Regions from separate parts of the Mesorhizobium sp. ISC15 genome, predicted to be linked through region 1. Evidence: predicted binding sites of a transcription regulator. Region 1 holds the regulator's gene; each other region holds the start of a gene.

The links. Region 1 encodes PhoB, which activates phosphate uptake and scavenging genes when phosphate is short. Its sites were predicted from a motif close to TGTCATNNANCTGTCAT; they were not measured.
Region 2: RPG13_RS04360 (alkaline phosphatase D family protein) is a predicted target of PhoB. The motif match lies at 1,866-1,882, and genes of this name have one in related genera.
Region 3: RPG13_RS21870 (PhoX family protein) is a predicted target of PhoB. The motif match lies at 1,727-1,743, and genes of this name have one in related genera.

Annotation. Positions count from the first base shown of each region.
Region 1 is NZ_JAVSPX010000001.1:596,226-600,509, reverse strand. It holds gene pstA (phosphate ABC transporter permease PstA) at 1-645, shown strand, start outside; gene pstB (phosphate ABC transporter ATP-binding protein PstB) at 658-1,473, shown strand; gene phoU (phosphate signaling complex protein PhoU) at 1,510-2,217, shown strand; gene phoB (phosphate regulon transcriptional regulator PhoB) at 2,234-2,923, shown strand; gene RPG13_RS02955 (ROK family protein) at 2,958-4,205, opposite strand.
Region 2 is NZ_JAVSPX010000001.1:875,091-879,374, forward strand. It holds gene RPG13_RS04355 (hypothetical protein) at 1-115, shown strand, start outside; gene RPG13_RS04360 (alkaline phosphatase D family protein) at 219-1,793, opposite strand; gene RPG13_RS04365 (MFS transporter) at 2,069-3,352, opposite strand; gene RPG13_RS04370 (TetR/AcrR family transcriptional regulator) at 3,435-4,040, shown strand; gene RPG13_RS04375 (hypothetical protein) at 4,085-4,284, shown strand, end outside.
Region 3 is NZ_JAVSPX010000001.1:4,532,861-4,537,144, forward strand. It holds gene urtA (urea ABC transporter substrate-binding protein) at 1-981, opposite strand, end outside; gene RPG13_RS21865 (hypothetical protein) at 1,283-1,678, shown strand; gene RPG13_RS21870 (PhoX family protein) at 1,798-3,711, shown strand; gene RPG13_RS21875 (GMC family oxidoreductase) at 3,784-4,284, opposite strand, start outside.

The DNA.
Region 1 (4,284 bases):
CTGACCATGATCGTAACGCTCGCCATCGCCTTCCCGATCGGCGTTTCGGCGGCGATCTATCTTGAGGAATTTGCGCCCAAGAACCGGCTGACGACGATCATCGAAGTGAATATCAACAATCTGGCGGCGGTGCCTTCGATCGTCTTCGGCCTGCTTGGACTTGCCGTATTCCTGAATTTCTTCGGCCTGCCGCGCTCGGCCCCGGTGGTCGGCGGCATGGTGCTGGCGCTGATGACCCTGCCGATCATCATTATCGCCTCACGCGCTTCGCTGCGCGCCGTGCCACCGTCGATCCGCGAGGCGGCGCTTGGCATCGGAGCGTCCAAGGTCCAGACCGTATTCCATCACGTCCTGCCGCTGGCGATGCCGGGTATCATGACCGGCACCATCCTCGGAATGGCGCATGCGCTGGGTGAAACCGCGCCGTTGCTGATGATCGGCATGGTCGCCTTCATCGTCGACATTCCCGGTGGCTTCACCGATCCCGCGACGATCCTGCCGGTGCAGATATTCATGTGGGCCGATTTTCCTGAAGCGGGGTTCCAGCAGAAGACTTCGGCGGCGATTTTGATTTTGCTGGTGTTTTTGGTCATCATGAATGCCATCGCGGTGATACTGCGCAGGCGCTTCGAGCGGCGCTGGTAAGGAGTAGAGGATATGAACATCATGACGGAAGCCAGCGTCGAGCAGAAACTGAGTAGCGGAACCAACGAGCCTTCGATCAAGATGAAGGGCGAAAAGGTCTCCGTTCATTACGGCGAGAAGCGAGCTCTGTTCGACGTGGATCTCGATGTCCGCGAGAACCAGGTGACGGCGTTGATCGGCCCATCGGGCTGCGGCAAGTCGACCTTTCTGCGTTGCTTGAATCGAATGAACGACACGATCGACATCGCGCGGGTAAGCGGCAAGATCACGCTCGACAACGAGGATGTCTACGACCCGAAAATCGATGTCGTCGAGCTGCGAGCTCGCGTCGGCATGGTGTTCCAGAAGCCGAACCCGTTTCCGAAGTCGATCTACGAAAACGTCGCCTACGGTCCGCGCATTCACGGTCTGGCCAGGAGCAAGGCGGAGTTGGACGGCATCGTCGAATCGAGCCTGAAGAAGGCCGGCCTGTTCAACGAGGTCAAGGATCGCCTGCTCGAGTCGGGCACTGGCCTTTCCGGTGGCCAGCAGCAGCGTCTGTGCATTGCGCGCGCCATCGCTGTGTCGCCGGAAGTGATCCTGATGGACGAGCCTTGTTCGGCGCTCGATCCGATCGCCACCGCCCGTGTCGAGGAACTGATTGACGAACTGCGCCAGAACTACACGATCGTCATCGTCACCCATTCGATGCAGCAGGCAGCGCGTGTGTCGCAACGCACGGCGATGTTCCATCTCGGCTATCTGGTCGAGGAGGGCGCGACCGACAAGATGTTCACCAACCCCGACGACAAGCGCACCCAGGACTACATCACCGGCCGGTTCGGCTAAGCGGTCCGGCTAATTTTCGAGCACGAGGACAGTATCATGGGTGAACATACCGTCGCATCTTTCGACGAGGAATTGGAGCACATCGACAGGCTGATCCGCGACATGGACGAGCTCGCCGCCGCGATGGTCGCAGCGTCGATCCGCGCGTTGCTTGCGTCAGATAATGCGATGGCGCAGCGCGTCGTCTCGGATGACGCCATCATGGATGCGCGGCAGCGCGAACTCGACGACAGCGCGATCACGCTGATCGCCAAGCGGCAGCCGATGGCGCAAGATCTGCGCGCCGTGGTTGGCGCAATCCGGATGGCCGGCGATCTCGAGCGCATCGGCGACCTGGCCAAGAACATAGCCAAGCGGGTCAGCGCCGTCGGGCAGAGCGCCACGCCGCGTAATCTCTCGCACGGTATCGACGCGATGGCGGATCTCGTTCTCGAGCAGCTCCGCGGCGTGGTCGAGCACTATGTGTCGCGCAACGCCGGCGCGTTGAAAGAGCTGCGCGCCGCCGACGAGAAGATCGACGTGAAATACACGGCGGTTTTTCGCGAACTCCTGACCTACATGATGGAGGACCCGCGCAACATCACCGCCTGCACGCATCTTCTGTTCTGCGCCAAGAATCTCGAGCGTATCGGCGATCATGTCACCAACATCGCCGAAAACGCCTACTATGTCGTGACCGGGCAGCAATTGCCGGCGGATCGACCGAAGCTCGACGAAACGACGATGTCGGCGTCGGCGACATGACAGGGGTAACCGGCCGATGATCGCGCCGCGCATCATGGTGGTGGAGGACGAAGAGCCGCTGGGCGTCCTCCTTCGCTACAATCTGGAATCCGAAGGCTATCAGGTCGAGGTGGTGACGCGCGGCGACGAGGCCGAAATCCGGCTTCAGGAAAACGTGCCCGATCTTCTGGTGCTCGACTGGATGGTGCCGGCGGTTTCGGGCATCGAGCTTTGCCGTCGCCTTCGGGTGCGTCCCGAAACCGAGCGGCTGCCGATCATCATGCTGACCGCGCGCGGCGAGGAAAGCGACCGGGTGCGCGGCCTCTCGACCGGGGCCGACGACTATCTGGTCAAGCCGTTCTCGACACCGGAATTCATGGCCAGGGTCAAGGCGCTGCTGCGCCGCGCCAAGCCCGAAGTGCTGTCCAGCGTGCTGAAGGTCGGTGACATCATGCTCGATCGCGAATCGCACAGGGTCTATCGCAAGAAGAGCGAGATCCGGCTCGGGCCGACCGAATTCCGGCTGCTCGAATTCATGATGCGGCACCCGGGTCGGGTGTTCTCGCGCAGCCAGTTGCTCGACAATGTCTGGGGCGAGACGATCTACATCGACGAGCGCACGGTGGACGTCCATGTCGGCCGGCTGCGCAAGGCGGTCAACAATGGCCGCATGCCCGATGTCATCCGCACCATCCGCGGCGCGGGCTATGCGATCAGGGAAGACTGAACAGACTGCCTGAATTCAAGCTGCGTTCTTCCATTCAGGCCACGTGCTTCCTGGCCGTGCCGGACTTCCCTTGCGCGCCCGGCGCGAAAATCTCCTGGTCGACGAAGCTCAGCGCTCGCATGGCGCAGCCTTCGCGGATCAGCGGCAGCTCGTTCGGCTCGGTGTCGAAGGAAATCGAACCCGAATGCTGACCGCCGGCGGTCTGAGCGATGGCCTCGCGCAGGGCCGGCTCGATCAGGTCGAAGGCGGCAGCGCTGGCGCCGACCATGGCGACCGGCGCCGGATCGATCAACGCGAACAGGCTGCCAAGCCCGAAGCCGAGCGCTTCGCCGGCCTTGCGGTAGGCTTCGCGCTCGGGTCCGTCCGTCTGGCGCGCCCGGGCCGCCAGTGCCCGCATCTCGGCGTCGCTGACATCGGCGACCGGCTCGGCGTTCTCGCTCAACTGCCTTGCATTGCGCCAGATGGCGTAGTTGCCGGCATAGGCCTCGACGCAGCCGCGCCGCCCGCAGCGGCAAAGCGCGCCGCCCGGCCGGTGGATCATGTGGCCGAATTCGCCGCCTGAGGAATGGGTGCCGGTGAACAGTTCGCCCTTCAGCACCAGCCCCATGCCGATGCCGTGGGAGAGCAGGATGGCGATGAAATCGTCGCGGTAGCGATCCGGGTCGCGCCAGCGCAGCGCCACGGCCATCATGTTGCAGTCGTTCTCCATGATGGCCGGGATGCCGAACTCACGTTCCAGAATGTCGGCGAAGGCAATGTTCGTCTGCGGCGTGATCGGCGACCACAACATGGCGCGCGCATGGGAATCGGTGATGCCCTGGATCGCCAGCGCGATGCGGGCGACGCTTTGGACATCGAGATCGGGATCTTCGAGCCGGCGCCGGACGATGGCGACACATTCGTCGATCAGCTCGTCGCGCGACATGGTCAGCGTGTCCAGCCGGCGCTGTTCCTCGGCGACCACTTGTCCGGCATAATCGATGACGGCGACCGAAAGGAAATTCAGCGACAACACGACGGCCAACACCGCTGCCGCTTCCGGATTGAGGCTAAGGCCGACCTGCGGCCGGCCGCGTTTCAGCGAAACGGTCTCGCTCGCTTTGCTCTCGGTCAGGATGCCTTCCTGGATGAGGTCGGAAGAGATCGCCGATATGGTCGAATGGCTGAGGCCGGTGGTCGCGGCGATCTCGGTTCGCGACGGCTGGCCTGCCCGGCGTACGGCCGAAATCACCATCGCCCGGTTGCGCCGACGCAAATCGTCATGACGGATTCCAACCGACATTCTTTTGCTTCCTCCCTCTTGCCGCGGCCGCTCATGAACCGGAAGCCGTCGGTAGCGTCCGACAAATACTGGCAGAAGC
Region 2 (4,284 bases), 280 kb from region 1:
CGTCGACCCGGTAGTGACCGGGCCGGTTAGCGCCGCCTTCAAGCAGAGACAGGAAAATGCCGGCTGCGACAGCGCGGTCTGGCCTAAGATTCCAACCGTCTGCTATCCGGACTAGAGCCTGATCCATCCCGACAGAATCGGGATGGGGCTCTATCTTCTTGTTTGACCATGATCTTCTCCGAAAACCGATTCCCACTTTTTCGGGATCATGGTTTGGCTCACGCCGATCGCACCGGATCGAGCGCGACCTTGTAGAGTTCATTGTCGTCGCGGTCCATAAGCCGCACAGTCATCTGTTCAGTGGCGCCGTCGATATCGACGAGGCCGAAGAACTGCAGGCCGGCCGACGGTGGCAGGTTCTGCCCCTGCTCGGCAGTTGGCGCCTTGATGAATTTCAGCTCCGGGCCGAAGGTCATGTCGAAATCATTGGGTCCATACGTGCCGGCATGGAGCGGACCCGAGACGAACTCCCAGAACGGATTGAAGTCCTGGAACTGCGCCTTGTCTGGATTGTAGTAGTGGGCCGCCGTGTAGTGCACGTCGGCGGTCAGCCAGACGGTGTTGCTGATACCAGCGTTCTTTATGTAGCGAAGGAGGTCGGCAATTTCCAGCTCGCGGCCCTTGGCCGGGCCATTGTCGCCATTGCTGACGGCCTCGGCGCCGGCCTTCTTGGTGGCGTCGTTCCAGACGACGAGACCGAGCGGCATGTCGGCGGCGATGATTTTCCAGGTTGCGTTGGAGTTTGCCAGTTCGCGCTTCAGCCATTTGGTCTGCTGTTCGCCGAGAATGCGCGATTGCGGGGTCATCGTATCCTGCATGCCAAGGCCATTGGCGCCGCGATAGGAACGCATGTCGAGGAAGAACACGTCGAGCAGCGGCCCGTAGGCGATCTTGCGATAGACGCGGCCCGGTTCCGACGGCTCGTAGCGGATCGTCGTCATCTCGTGGAAGGCGCGTGCCGCGCGTGCCGCCAGCACATGGATGTTTTTTTCCGAGTAGCGGTCGTCGGCGCTCAGGTCCTTCGAATCCGACCAGTTGTTCACCACCTCGTGGTCGTCCCACTGGTAGAAGGTCGGGCAGATGGCGTTGAGCCCCAGCACATGTCCGTCCATCAAATTGTATTTCCACTGGCCCCGGTACTCGTCCAGCGTCTCGGCAACCTTGCGCTTTTCGTCGATGAGGACGGTGTTCTTCCACTTGCCGCCACCGGGAATGTCGACCTCGTCCTTCATCGCGCCGTCGGCGTAGATGGTGTCGCCGGAATGCAGGAAGAAGTCGGGCGTGTGCTTGCCGATCGTGGCATAGGTCTTCATGCCGGTGTCGTCGATGCCCCAACCCTGGCCGGCGGTATCGCCCGACCAGGCGAACCGGATGTCACGCTTCGAGGCCGGCGCCGTGCGGAAGCGGCCGACGATCGGCTCGGAGACGGCGTTGATGTCGGCGAGATCGGCCGCTGTCATGCGGTAGAATATATCCTGATCCGAGGCGAGGTCGGTGAGCAGCCGTTTTACCGTGTAATCGCTGGCCGGCGACGTATCGAGCGGCGCAAGGCGGACGGCGTTGGCGAAATTCTCCGTCGAGGAGACTTCAAACACGACGCGCGACGGGCGATCGGTGCGCGTCCAGACCATGCCACTGGTGGCGTCGACGTCGCCTGACTGGACACCATGGGTGAAGGCCGGCCGCTGATTGGCGCGGGAATAGTAGGGCAGCGCGAGGCCCGAGGCGCCGATGAGGCCAACGGCGCTCGCCGACGTGACGAAAGCGCGCCGCGTCATCGAAATTTTGTTCATGGCTGTCTCCTGGATGGCGTTGAACGTCGCCGCCAAGGTCCAGGGTCAATGTTTCAGGCACATCTCGAAACCATGAAGGTTTGATAACAATGGACAGGTGATCTCCCCCCTTGAGGGGGAGATGTCGCCGAAGGCGACAGAGGGGGTCGTCTCGCGTGAAGCGCCAACCTCCTGCGTCTGCGATAAGGGGCCGAGCCCGGTCGGACCGACCCCCTCTGGCCGCGTCGCGGCCATCTCCCCCTCAAGGGGGGAGATTAGCGCTCGGCCGTCGCAGCTCAAGCCGCCTGCGGTTCCGGGTTGAAGGCCGGACGGCTGGTGTTGATCAACAGCGAGATGCAGGCTGCGGCTATTGCCGTCATGCCGGCGATGAGGAAGGCGAGCTCGTAATTGCCCTGCAATTCGCGCATCGTGCCGCCGAAGAAGGCGGCGGTCGCCGCACCCACCTGATGGCCGGCGACGATCCAACCAAAGACGATCGGTCCACTACGATCACCGAACGCCTCGTTCGACAGCCTGAGCGTCGGCGGCACGGTGGCGATCCAGTCCAATCCATAGAGCACGGCGAAAATGATCAGGCTGGTCGACGAGAAGCCGGAATAAGGCAGATAGATCAGCGACAAGCCGCGAATGCCATAATAGACGCCGAGCAGCTTGCGCGGGTCGAAGCGGTCGGTGAGCCAGCCCGACAGCGTCGTGCCGATCAGGTCGAAGATGCCCATCAGCGACAGCAGGCCGGCAGCTTGCACTTGGCCGATGCCCATGTCGCCGCAAAACGCGATCAGGTGCGTGCCGACCAGGCCATTGGTGGTGAAACCGCAGATGAAGAAGGTCGCGAACAGATACCAGAACACGCGAGTGCCGGCGGCACGGCGCAGCGTGCTGAGCGTGTGCGTGAGAAAATTGCCCTGCGAGGCCGGTGGAACCGGCGGCACGTCGTCGGCGTCAGCACCGTAGCGCACCATGCCGATCGAAGCTGGACGCTCCGGCACCAGCAGCCAGACCAGCGGCACCAGGCAAGCGGTGGCCACCGCAATGGCGATGGCGACCGGCTTCCAGCCGCCCGACTGGGCGAGCGCGGCGAGCAGTGGCAGGAACACCAGCAGGCCGGTGGCGGCGGAGGCCGACATCAGTCCCATCACCAGGCCGCGATTGGTTTTGAACCAGCGGTTGACGATGGTGGCGCCAAGCACCGTGGCGACCGCGCCCGAACCGACGCCGGAGAATACGCCCCAGGTGAGAAGCAGGTGCCACGGCTCGGTCATCAACAGGCTGAGCGCCGTCGAGCCCGACATCACCACCAGCGATGCCAGCAGCGTGCGGCGCAGCCCGACCCGTTCCATCAGTGCCGCGGCAAACGGCCCGGTCAGGCCGTAGAGGAAGATGCCGATGGCCGCGGCGAGCGAGACGACATCGCGCCGCCAGCCGAAACTCTCCTCCAGCGGCAGCATCATGACGGCCGGCGCCGACCGCAGGCCCGCCGCGATCAGCAGGCAAAGGAAAATGACGGCAACCACGACGAAAGCGTAGCGCTGGCCAAACGGGCGGGATTGAGCTATCATGTTACTGACCGGTACGTTGCAGTTACACCGAGGTATACGTACCGATCGGTAACATTGTCAAGCAGGCCACGGCACGTCCTAGATGAAAAGCATTGAACCAACGATCAAAGCGGATGAAGTGACACCGCCCCGCGCCGGCGAGAAAATCCTTCGCGTTGCCCGCGACCTATTCTACCGGCAAGGCATCAGGGCGATCGGCGTCGACGAGATCGTGCGGCGTGCCGGCGTCACCAAGCCCAGCCTCTATCGCAGCTTTCCCTCCAAGGACGAATTGGCCGCGTCCTATCTCCGGCAATACGACCTCGAGTTCTGGGCCCGCTTCGACGAGGCAGTGGCTGCCCATCCCGGCGATCCGCGCGCGCAGATCGCCGCATTCCTGACCCGCATCGGCAAGCGCACGCAAAGACCAGACTATCGCGGCTGCGGCATGACCAATGCGGCGGTCGAGTATCCCGAGCACGGCCATCCGGCCCGCGTGGTGAGCGAGGCCAACAAGCAGGAACTGCGACGACGCCTGCGCGCCATGGCGGCGGCAATGGGTGCCGGCGACGCCGACACGCTGGGCGACGGGCTGCTGCTCCTGATCGAGGGCGCCTATATCAGCGGCCAGCTGTTCGGTGCCGGCGGACCGGCAAAATCGGTGGCCCGGAACGCCGACCTGCTGATCGAAGCGAGCTTGCAGAAATAGCGTTTGACGATACGCTACGGCAGCCCGAAACGGAGTTGCCTGCGATGCGAGCCCTTTTGATGATTTCGCTAGCCCTCGCCGGCCTCTGCCAGACCGCCCAGGCCGGCGACATTTCCAGTGCCTACACCGATCTCGACTCGAAGAAGGACTGCGTGACTTATGCGCAGGCCGAGGAAGGCGATGGCGACTGGGCCAGTCTCGTCTGTTCGGGCTATCGCGGCTACCCAGTGCTGATCTCTTACGA
Region 3 (4,284 bases), 3.9 Mb from region 1:
GAAGCCGACATAGTGGGCTTCCATCGGGTCGTTGGTGGTGCGCTTGTCGTTCTTGATGAACTTGTGCCAGTCGGCAATGAACTTCGCATTCTCCGGCGTGTCGATGCTCTGGAAGTAATTCCAGGCGGCGAGATGGCCGACGAGCGGCGTGGTGTCGAGACCGGCAAGCTCTTCCTCGCCGACCGAGAAGGCCATGACCGGGATATCCTCGGCCTTGATGCCCTGGTTGCCGAGTTCCTTGTAGAACGGCACGTTGGCGTCGCCATTGACGGTCGAGACGACGGCGGTCTTCTTGCCGGCCGAGCCGAACTTCTTGATCGCCGAGACCTCGGTCTGCCAATCGGAGAAGCCGAACGGCGTGTAGTTGACCATGATGTCTTCGGCGGCGACGCCCTTGGCCTTCAGATAGGCTTCGAGGATCTTGTTGGTGGTGCGCGGATAGACGTAGTCGGTGCCTTCAAGCACCCAGCGCTTCACCGAACCGCCATCCTCGCTCATCAGGTAGTCGACGGCCGGAATGGCCTGCTGGTTCGGCGCCGCACCGGTGTAGAACACGTTGCGCTCACTCTCCTCGCCCTCATACTGGACGGGATAGAACAGGATGTTGTCGAGCTCGCTGAACACCGGCAGCACCGACTTGCGCGACACTGACGTCCAGCAACCGAACACCGCCGCGACCTTGTCCTTGGAGATCAGCTCGCGCGCCTTTTCGGCGAACAGCGGCCAGTTGGAAGCCGGATCGACGACGACCGCTTCGAGTTTCTTGCCAAGCAGGCCGCCCTTTGCATTCTGCTCTTCGATGAGCATCAGCATGGCGTCCTTCAGCGTCGTCTCCGAAATCGCCATGGTCCCCGACAGCGAATGGAGAATGCCCACCTTGATCGTGTCGTCAGCCGCTCTGGCGGGGACGCTCATCAGCAGGCCGGCCGTGACCACGCCTGCCGAAAACATTTTTGTTATTGTCGAGAAACTGCCCCACATATTTCAAACTCCCAAGCTGGTTGATCGCATCGCAAACAGACCATGCAACGGCTGTGCCAACCGCGGGAGCAAAATTGACCGGGCTGAGATTTCCTAGCTCTATCAGCCGGTTAATATATTAGCCGCCAAAGATGAGCGCCGCCGCCGGGGTTCTGCTTGAGAAAAAATGACCCGCCGCCGCCTAAATTTTGCTCACATGCCAACTAATGCACTTTTTTTGAGCAACGACACATCGACGATTGCGAACCGTTGCAGCGCTGCAGGAAAATGGGGCAAGTTCGATCTTCAAAAGAGCGACGTCATGGCCCCCAGGATTTCCCGTATTTTCAGCATAGTGCTCCTGGCTGCGGCCACCGGCGGCGCACACGCCGACTTCACCGACGGCAAATTGCCCGACGGCACCTATCACTGCGAAGTCTATCTGCTTGGCATGTTCCTTAGCCTTGGCGATATCACCATCAAAGGAAACGTCTATAGCGGCCCGGTGACCTTCGGGACCGCTCCGCAGGCTTACAATTATCAGATGAATGCAAACGGCGAGATCACCTGGCTGGGCCCGTTGGGCGGCTACACGACCGGCGGCAACTCGATCTCGCTTACGCAAGCCACCCTGGACGGCCAAACCAGCCCATCCTTCGACATCATCATGAAGCAGCCTGACGGCGCCTTCACCGCCTCGACCTGCACGAAGCGTTGAGCGACGGCTCGGGGCCGCCGACCCGTTACCAAGAAGTATTTCCTCTCATGTCATCCGGGTGTTGCCGAAGCAGCATAGCAGCGCTGCGCCGTCACCATCCACCCAGAGAGGCAGACATCATGGCCAACTCCCCGTCATCACCCTCCCCTGTCATTCGCGACGTCATTGCCGCCCGCGTCTCACGCCGTGGTCTGCTGAAGGGCGGTCTTGCATCCGGCGCGTTGATTGCCGGCGGCAGTTTCGTCGGCTCGCTGTTTGCCGGCGAAACGCATGCAGCTGCCGCGCTCTCGACACTGGGCTTTCCCGAGCTGAAGCGCGTCTACGATAAGACCCATGCCGCCGCCGAAGGGTACGAGACCACGATCGTGGCACGCTGGGGCGACGCGCTCGCAACCGGCCTGCCGGATTTCGATGGCAACAAGGTCGCCGCCGACGAGCAGGAGAAGCGCTTCGGCTACAATTGCGACTACATCGCCTTCATGCCGCTGCCGAAAGGCTCGGTCAATTCCGACCACGGCCTGCTCTGCGTCAACAACGAGTACATTTCTCCCAATGTGATGTTTCCCGGCATGACCGAGGACGATGCCGGCAAGGCGATGACCAAGGAACAGGTCGATCTCGGCATGGCCGCGATGGGCCATTCGATCGTCGAGATTGTCCTGAAAGACGGCAAGTGGGCGACGGTCGAGGACAGCCCGCTCAACCGCCGCATCACGGCCAACACCGAAATGACCGTATCCGGTCCCGCCGCCGGCCACGCGCTGATGAAAACCTCGGCGGATGCAACCGGCACCAAGGTTCTTGGCACCAGCTACAATTGCGGCGGCGGTGTCACCCCATGGGGCACCGTGCTGACATGCGAGGAAGGCGTCTCCGATATTTTCGGTGGCGATCCGAAAAAGACACCCATTGCCGACATCCTCGATCGCTACGCTTTCGACGGCTCCGACTTCTATGGTCGCGCCCGTTTCCATGACCGGTTCAACCTCGACAAGGAACCGAACGAGGCAAACCGTTTCGATTGGGTGGTCGAGATCGATCCCTATGAGCCGACTTCGAAGCCGGTAAAGCGCACCGCACTCGGCCGCATGTCGCACGAAGCCTCCACCGTCGTCGTCAACAAGGACGGCCGCGTTGCCGTCTACATGGGCGACGACGACTATTTCGAATACATGTATCGCTTCGTCTCGAACAAGGCCTACGATCCGGCGAACCCGGCCTCCGGCAAGGACCTCCTCGATGACGGCGCGCTGTCGGTGGCGCGTTTCGATGCCGACGGCACGATGACCTGGCTGCCGCTCGTCCACGGCCAGAGCAAGCTCACAGCCGAAAACGGCTTTGCCAATCAGGCCGAGGTGCTGCTGAAAACACGGCTGGCCGCCGATGCGCTGGGCGCTACGCCGATGGACCGCCCCGAAGACATCGAGACCAATCCAGTCACCGGCCGCGTCTATGCGGTGATGACCAAGAACAAGAAACGCGACCAGTCGAAGGTCAACCCGGCGAACACGCGGCCGGAAAACCTCTGGGGCCATATCGTCGAGCTGATCCCGCCCGGCGGCCGTGGTGCCGAGGCCGACCATACGGCCGAAAAATACGAATGGGACCTGTTCGTGCTATGCGGCAATCCCAAGGAGGCCGCGGTCGGCGCGACCTTCCATGCCGACACGTCGGAGGATGGCTGGTTCGTATGCCCCGACAACATCACCTTCGACCCGGCCGGGCGGCTCTGGGTCGGGACCGATGGCGCCAACGACTTCGATCTGCCGGACGGTGTCTACGGCATCGACACCGAAGGTCCGGCGCGCGGCCTGCCAAAACTGCTTTTCACCTGCCCACAGGGTGCCGAGGCGACCGGCCCCTGCTTCACGCCAGATGGCACGACGCTGTTCCTGTCGGTCCAGCACCCGGCCGAGGACGCCGAGACGCTCGACAAGGCCGCGACGCTGTGGCCCGACTTCAAGGACGGCCAGCCGCCGCGGCCCGCAGTGGTCGCCATCCGCCGCAAGGATGGCAGGCCGGTCGGCGCGTAGCTCTGGCGCCGACAAAAAGAGGCGCGGAACCGTGCGAGGCTCCGCGCCAGCAGGCAGCCGGGAGGGCTACGGCTAGATGCTCTTAGCCGACATCTGTTCAGCGATATAATCGGCCTGACGGATCGCCAGCGACACGATCGTCAATGTCGGATTTTCAGCACCGCCGGTGGTGAACTGGCTGCCGTCCGACACGAACAGGTTCTTGATGTCGTGCGCCTGGCCATGCTTGTTGACGACCCCGTCGGCCGCCTTTTCGCTCATCCGGTTGGTGCCGAGATTGTGGGTCGACGGATAGGGCGGCGTCGGGAAGGTCCGCGTCGCCCCGACCGCCGCGTACAGCGCCGAGCCCTGTTTGTAGGCGTGGTTGCGCATCGCGGTGTCGTTGGCATGGTCGTCAAAATGGACATCCGCCACCGGCATGCCGTGCTCGTCCTTGATATCGGCATGCAGAGTGATGCGGTTTTCCTCGCGTGGCATGTCTTCGCCGACGATCCACATGCCGGCCATATGGTCGTAGTGGTCGAGCGCCGTGGTGAAGGAACGCCCCCAGCCGCCGGGATCGAGGAAGGCGGC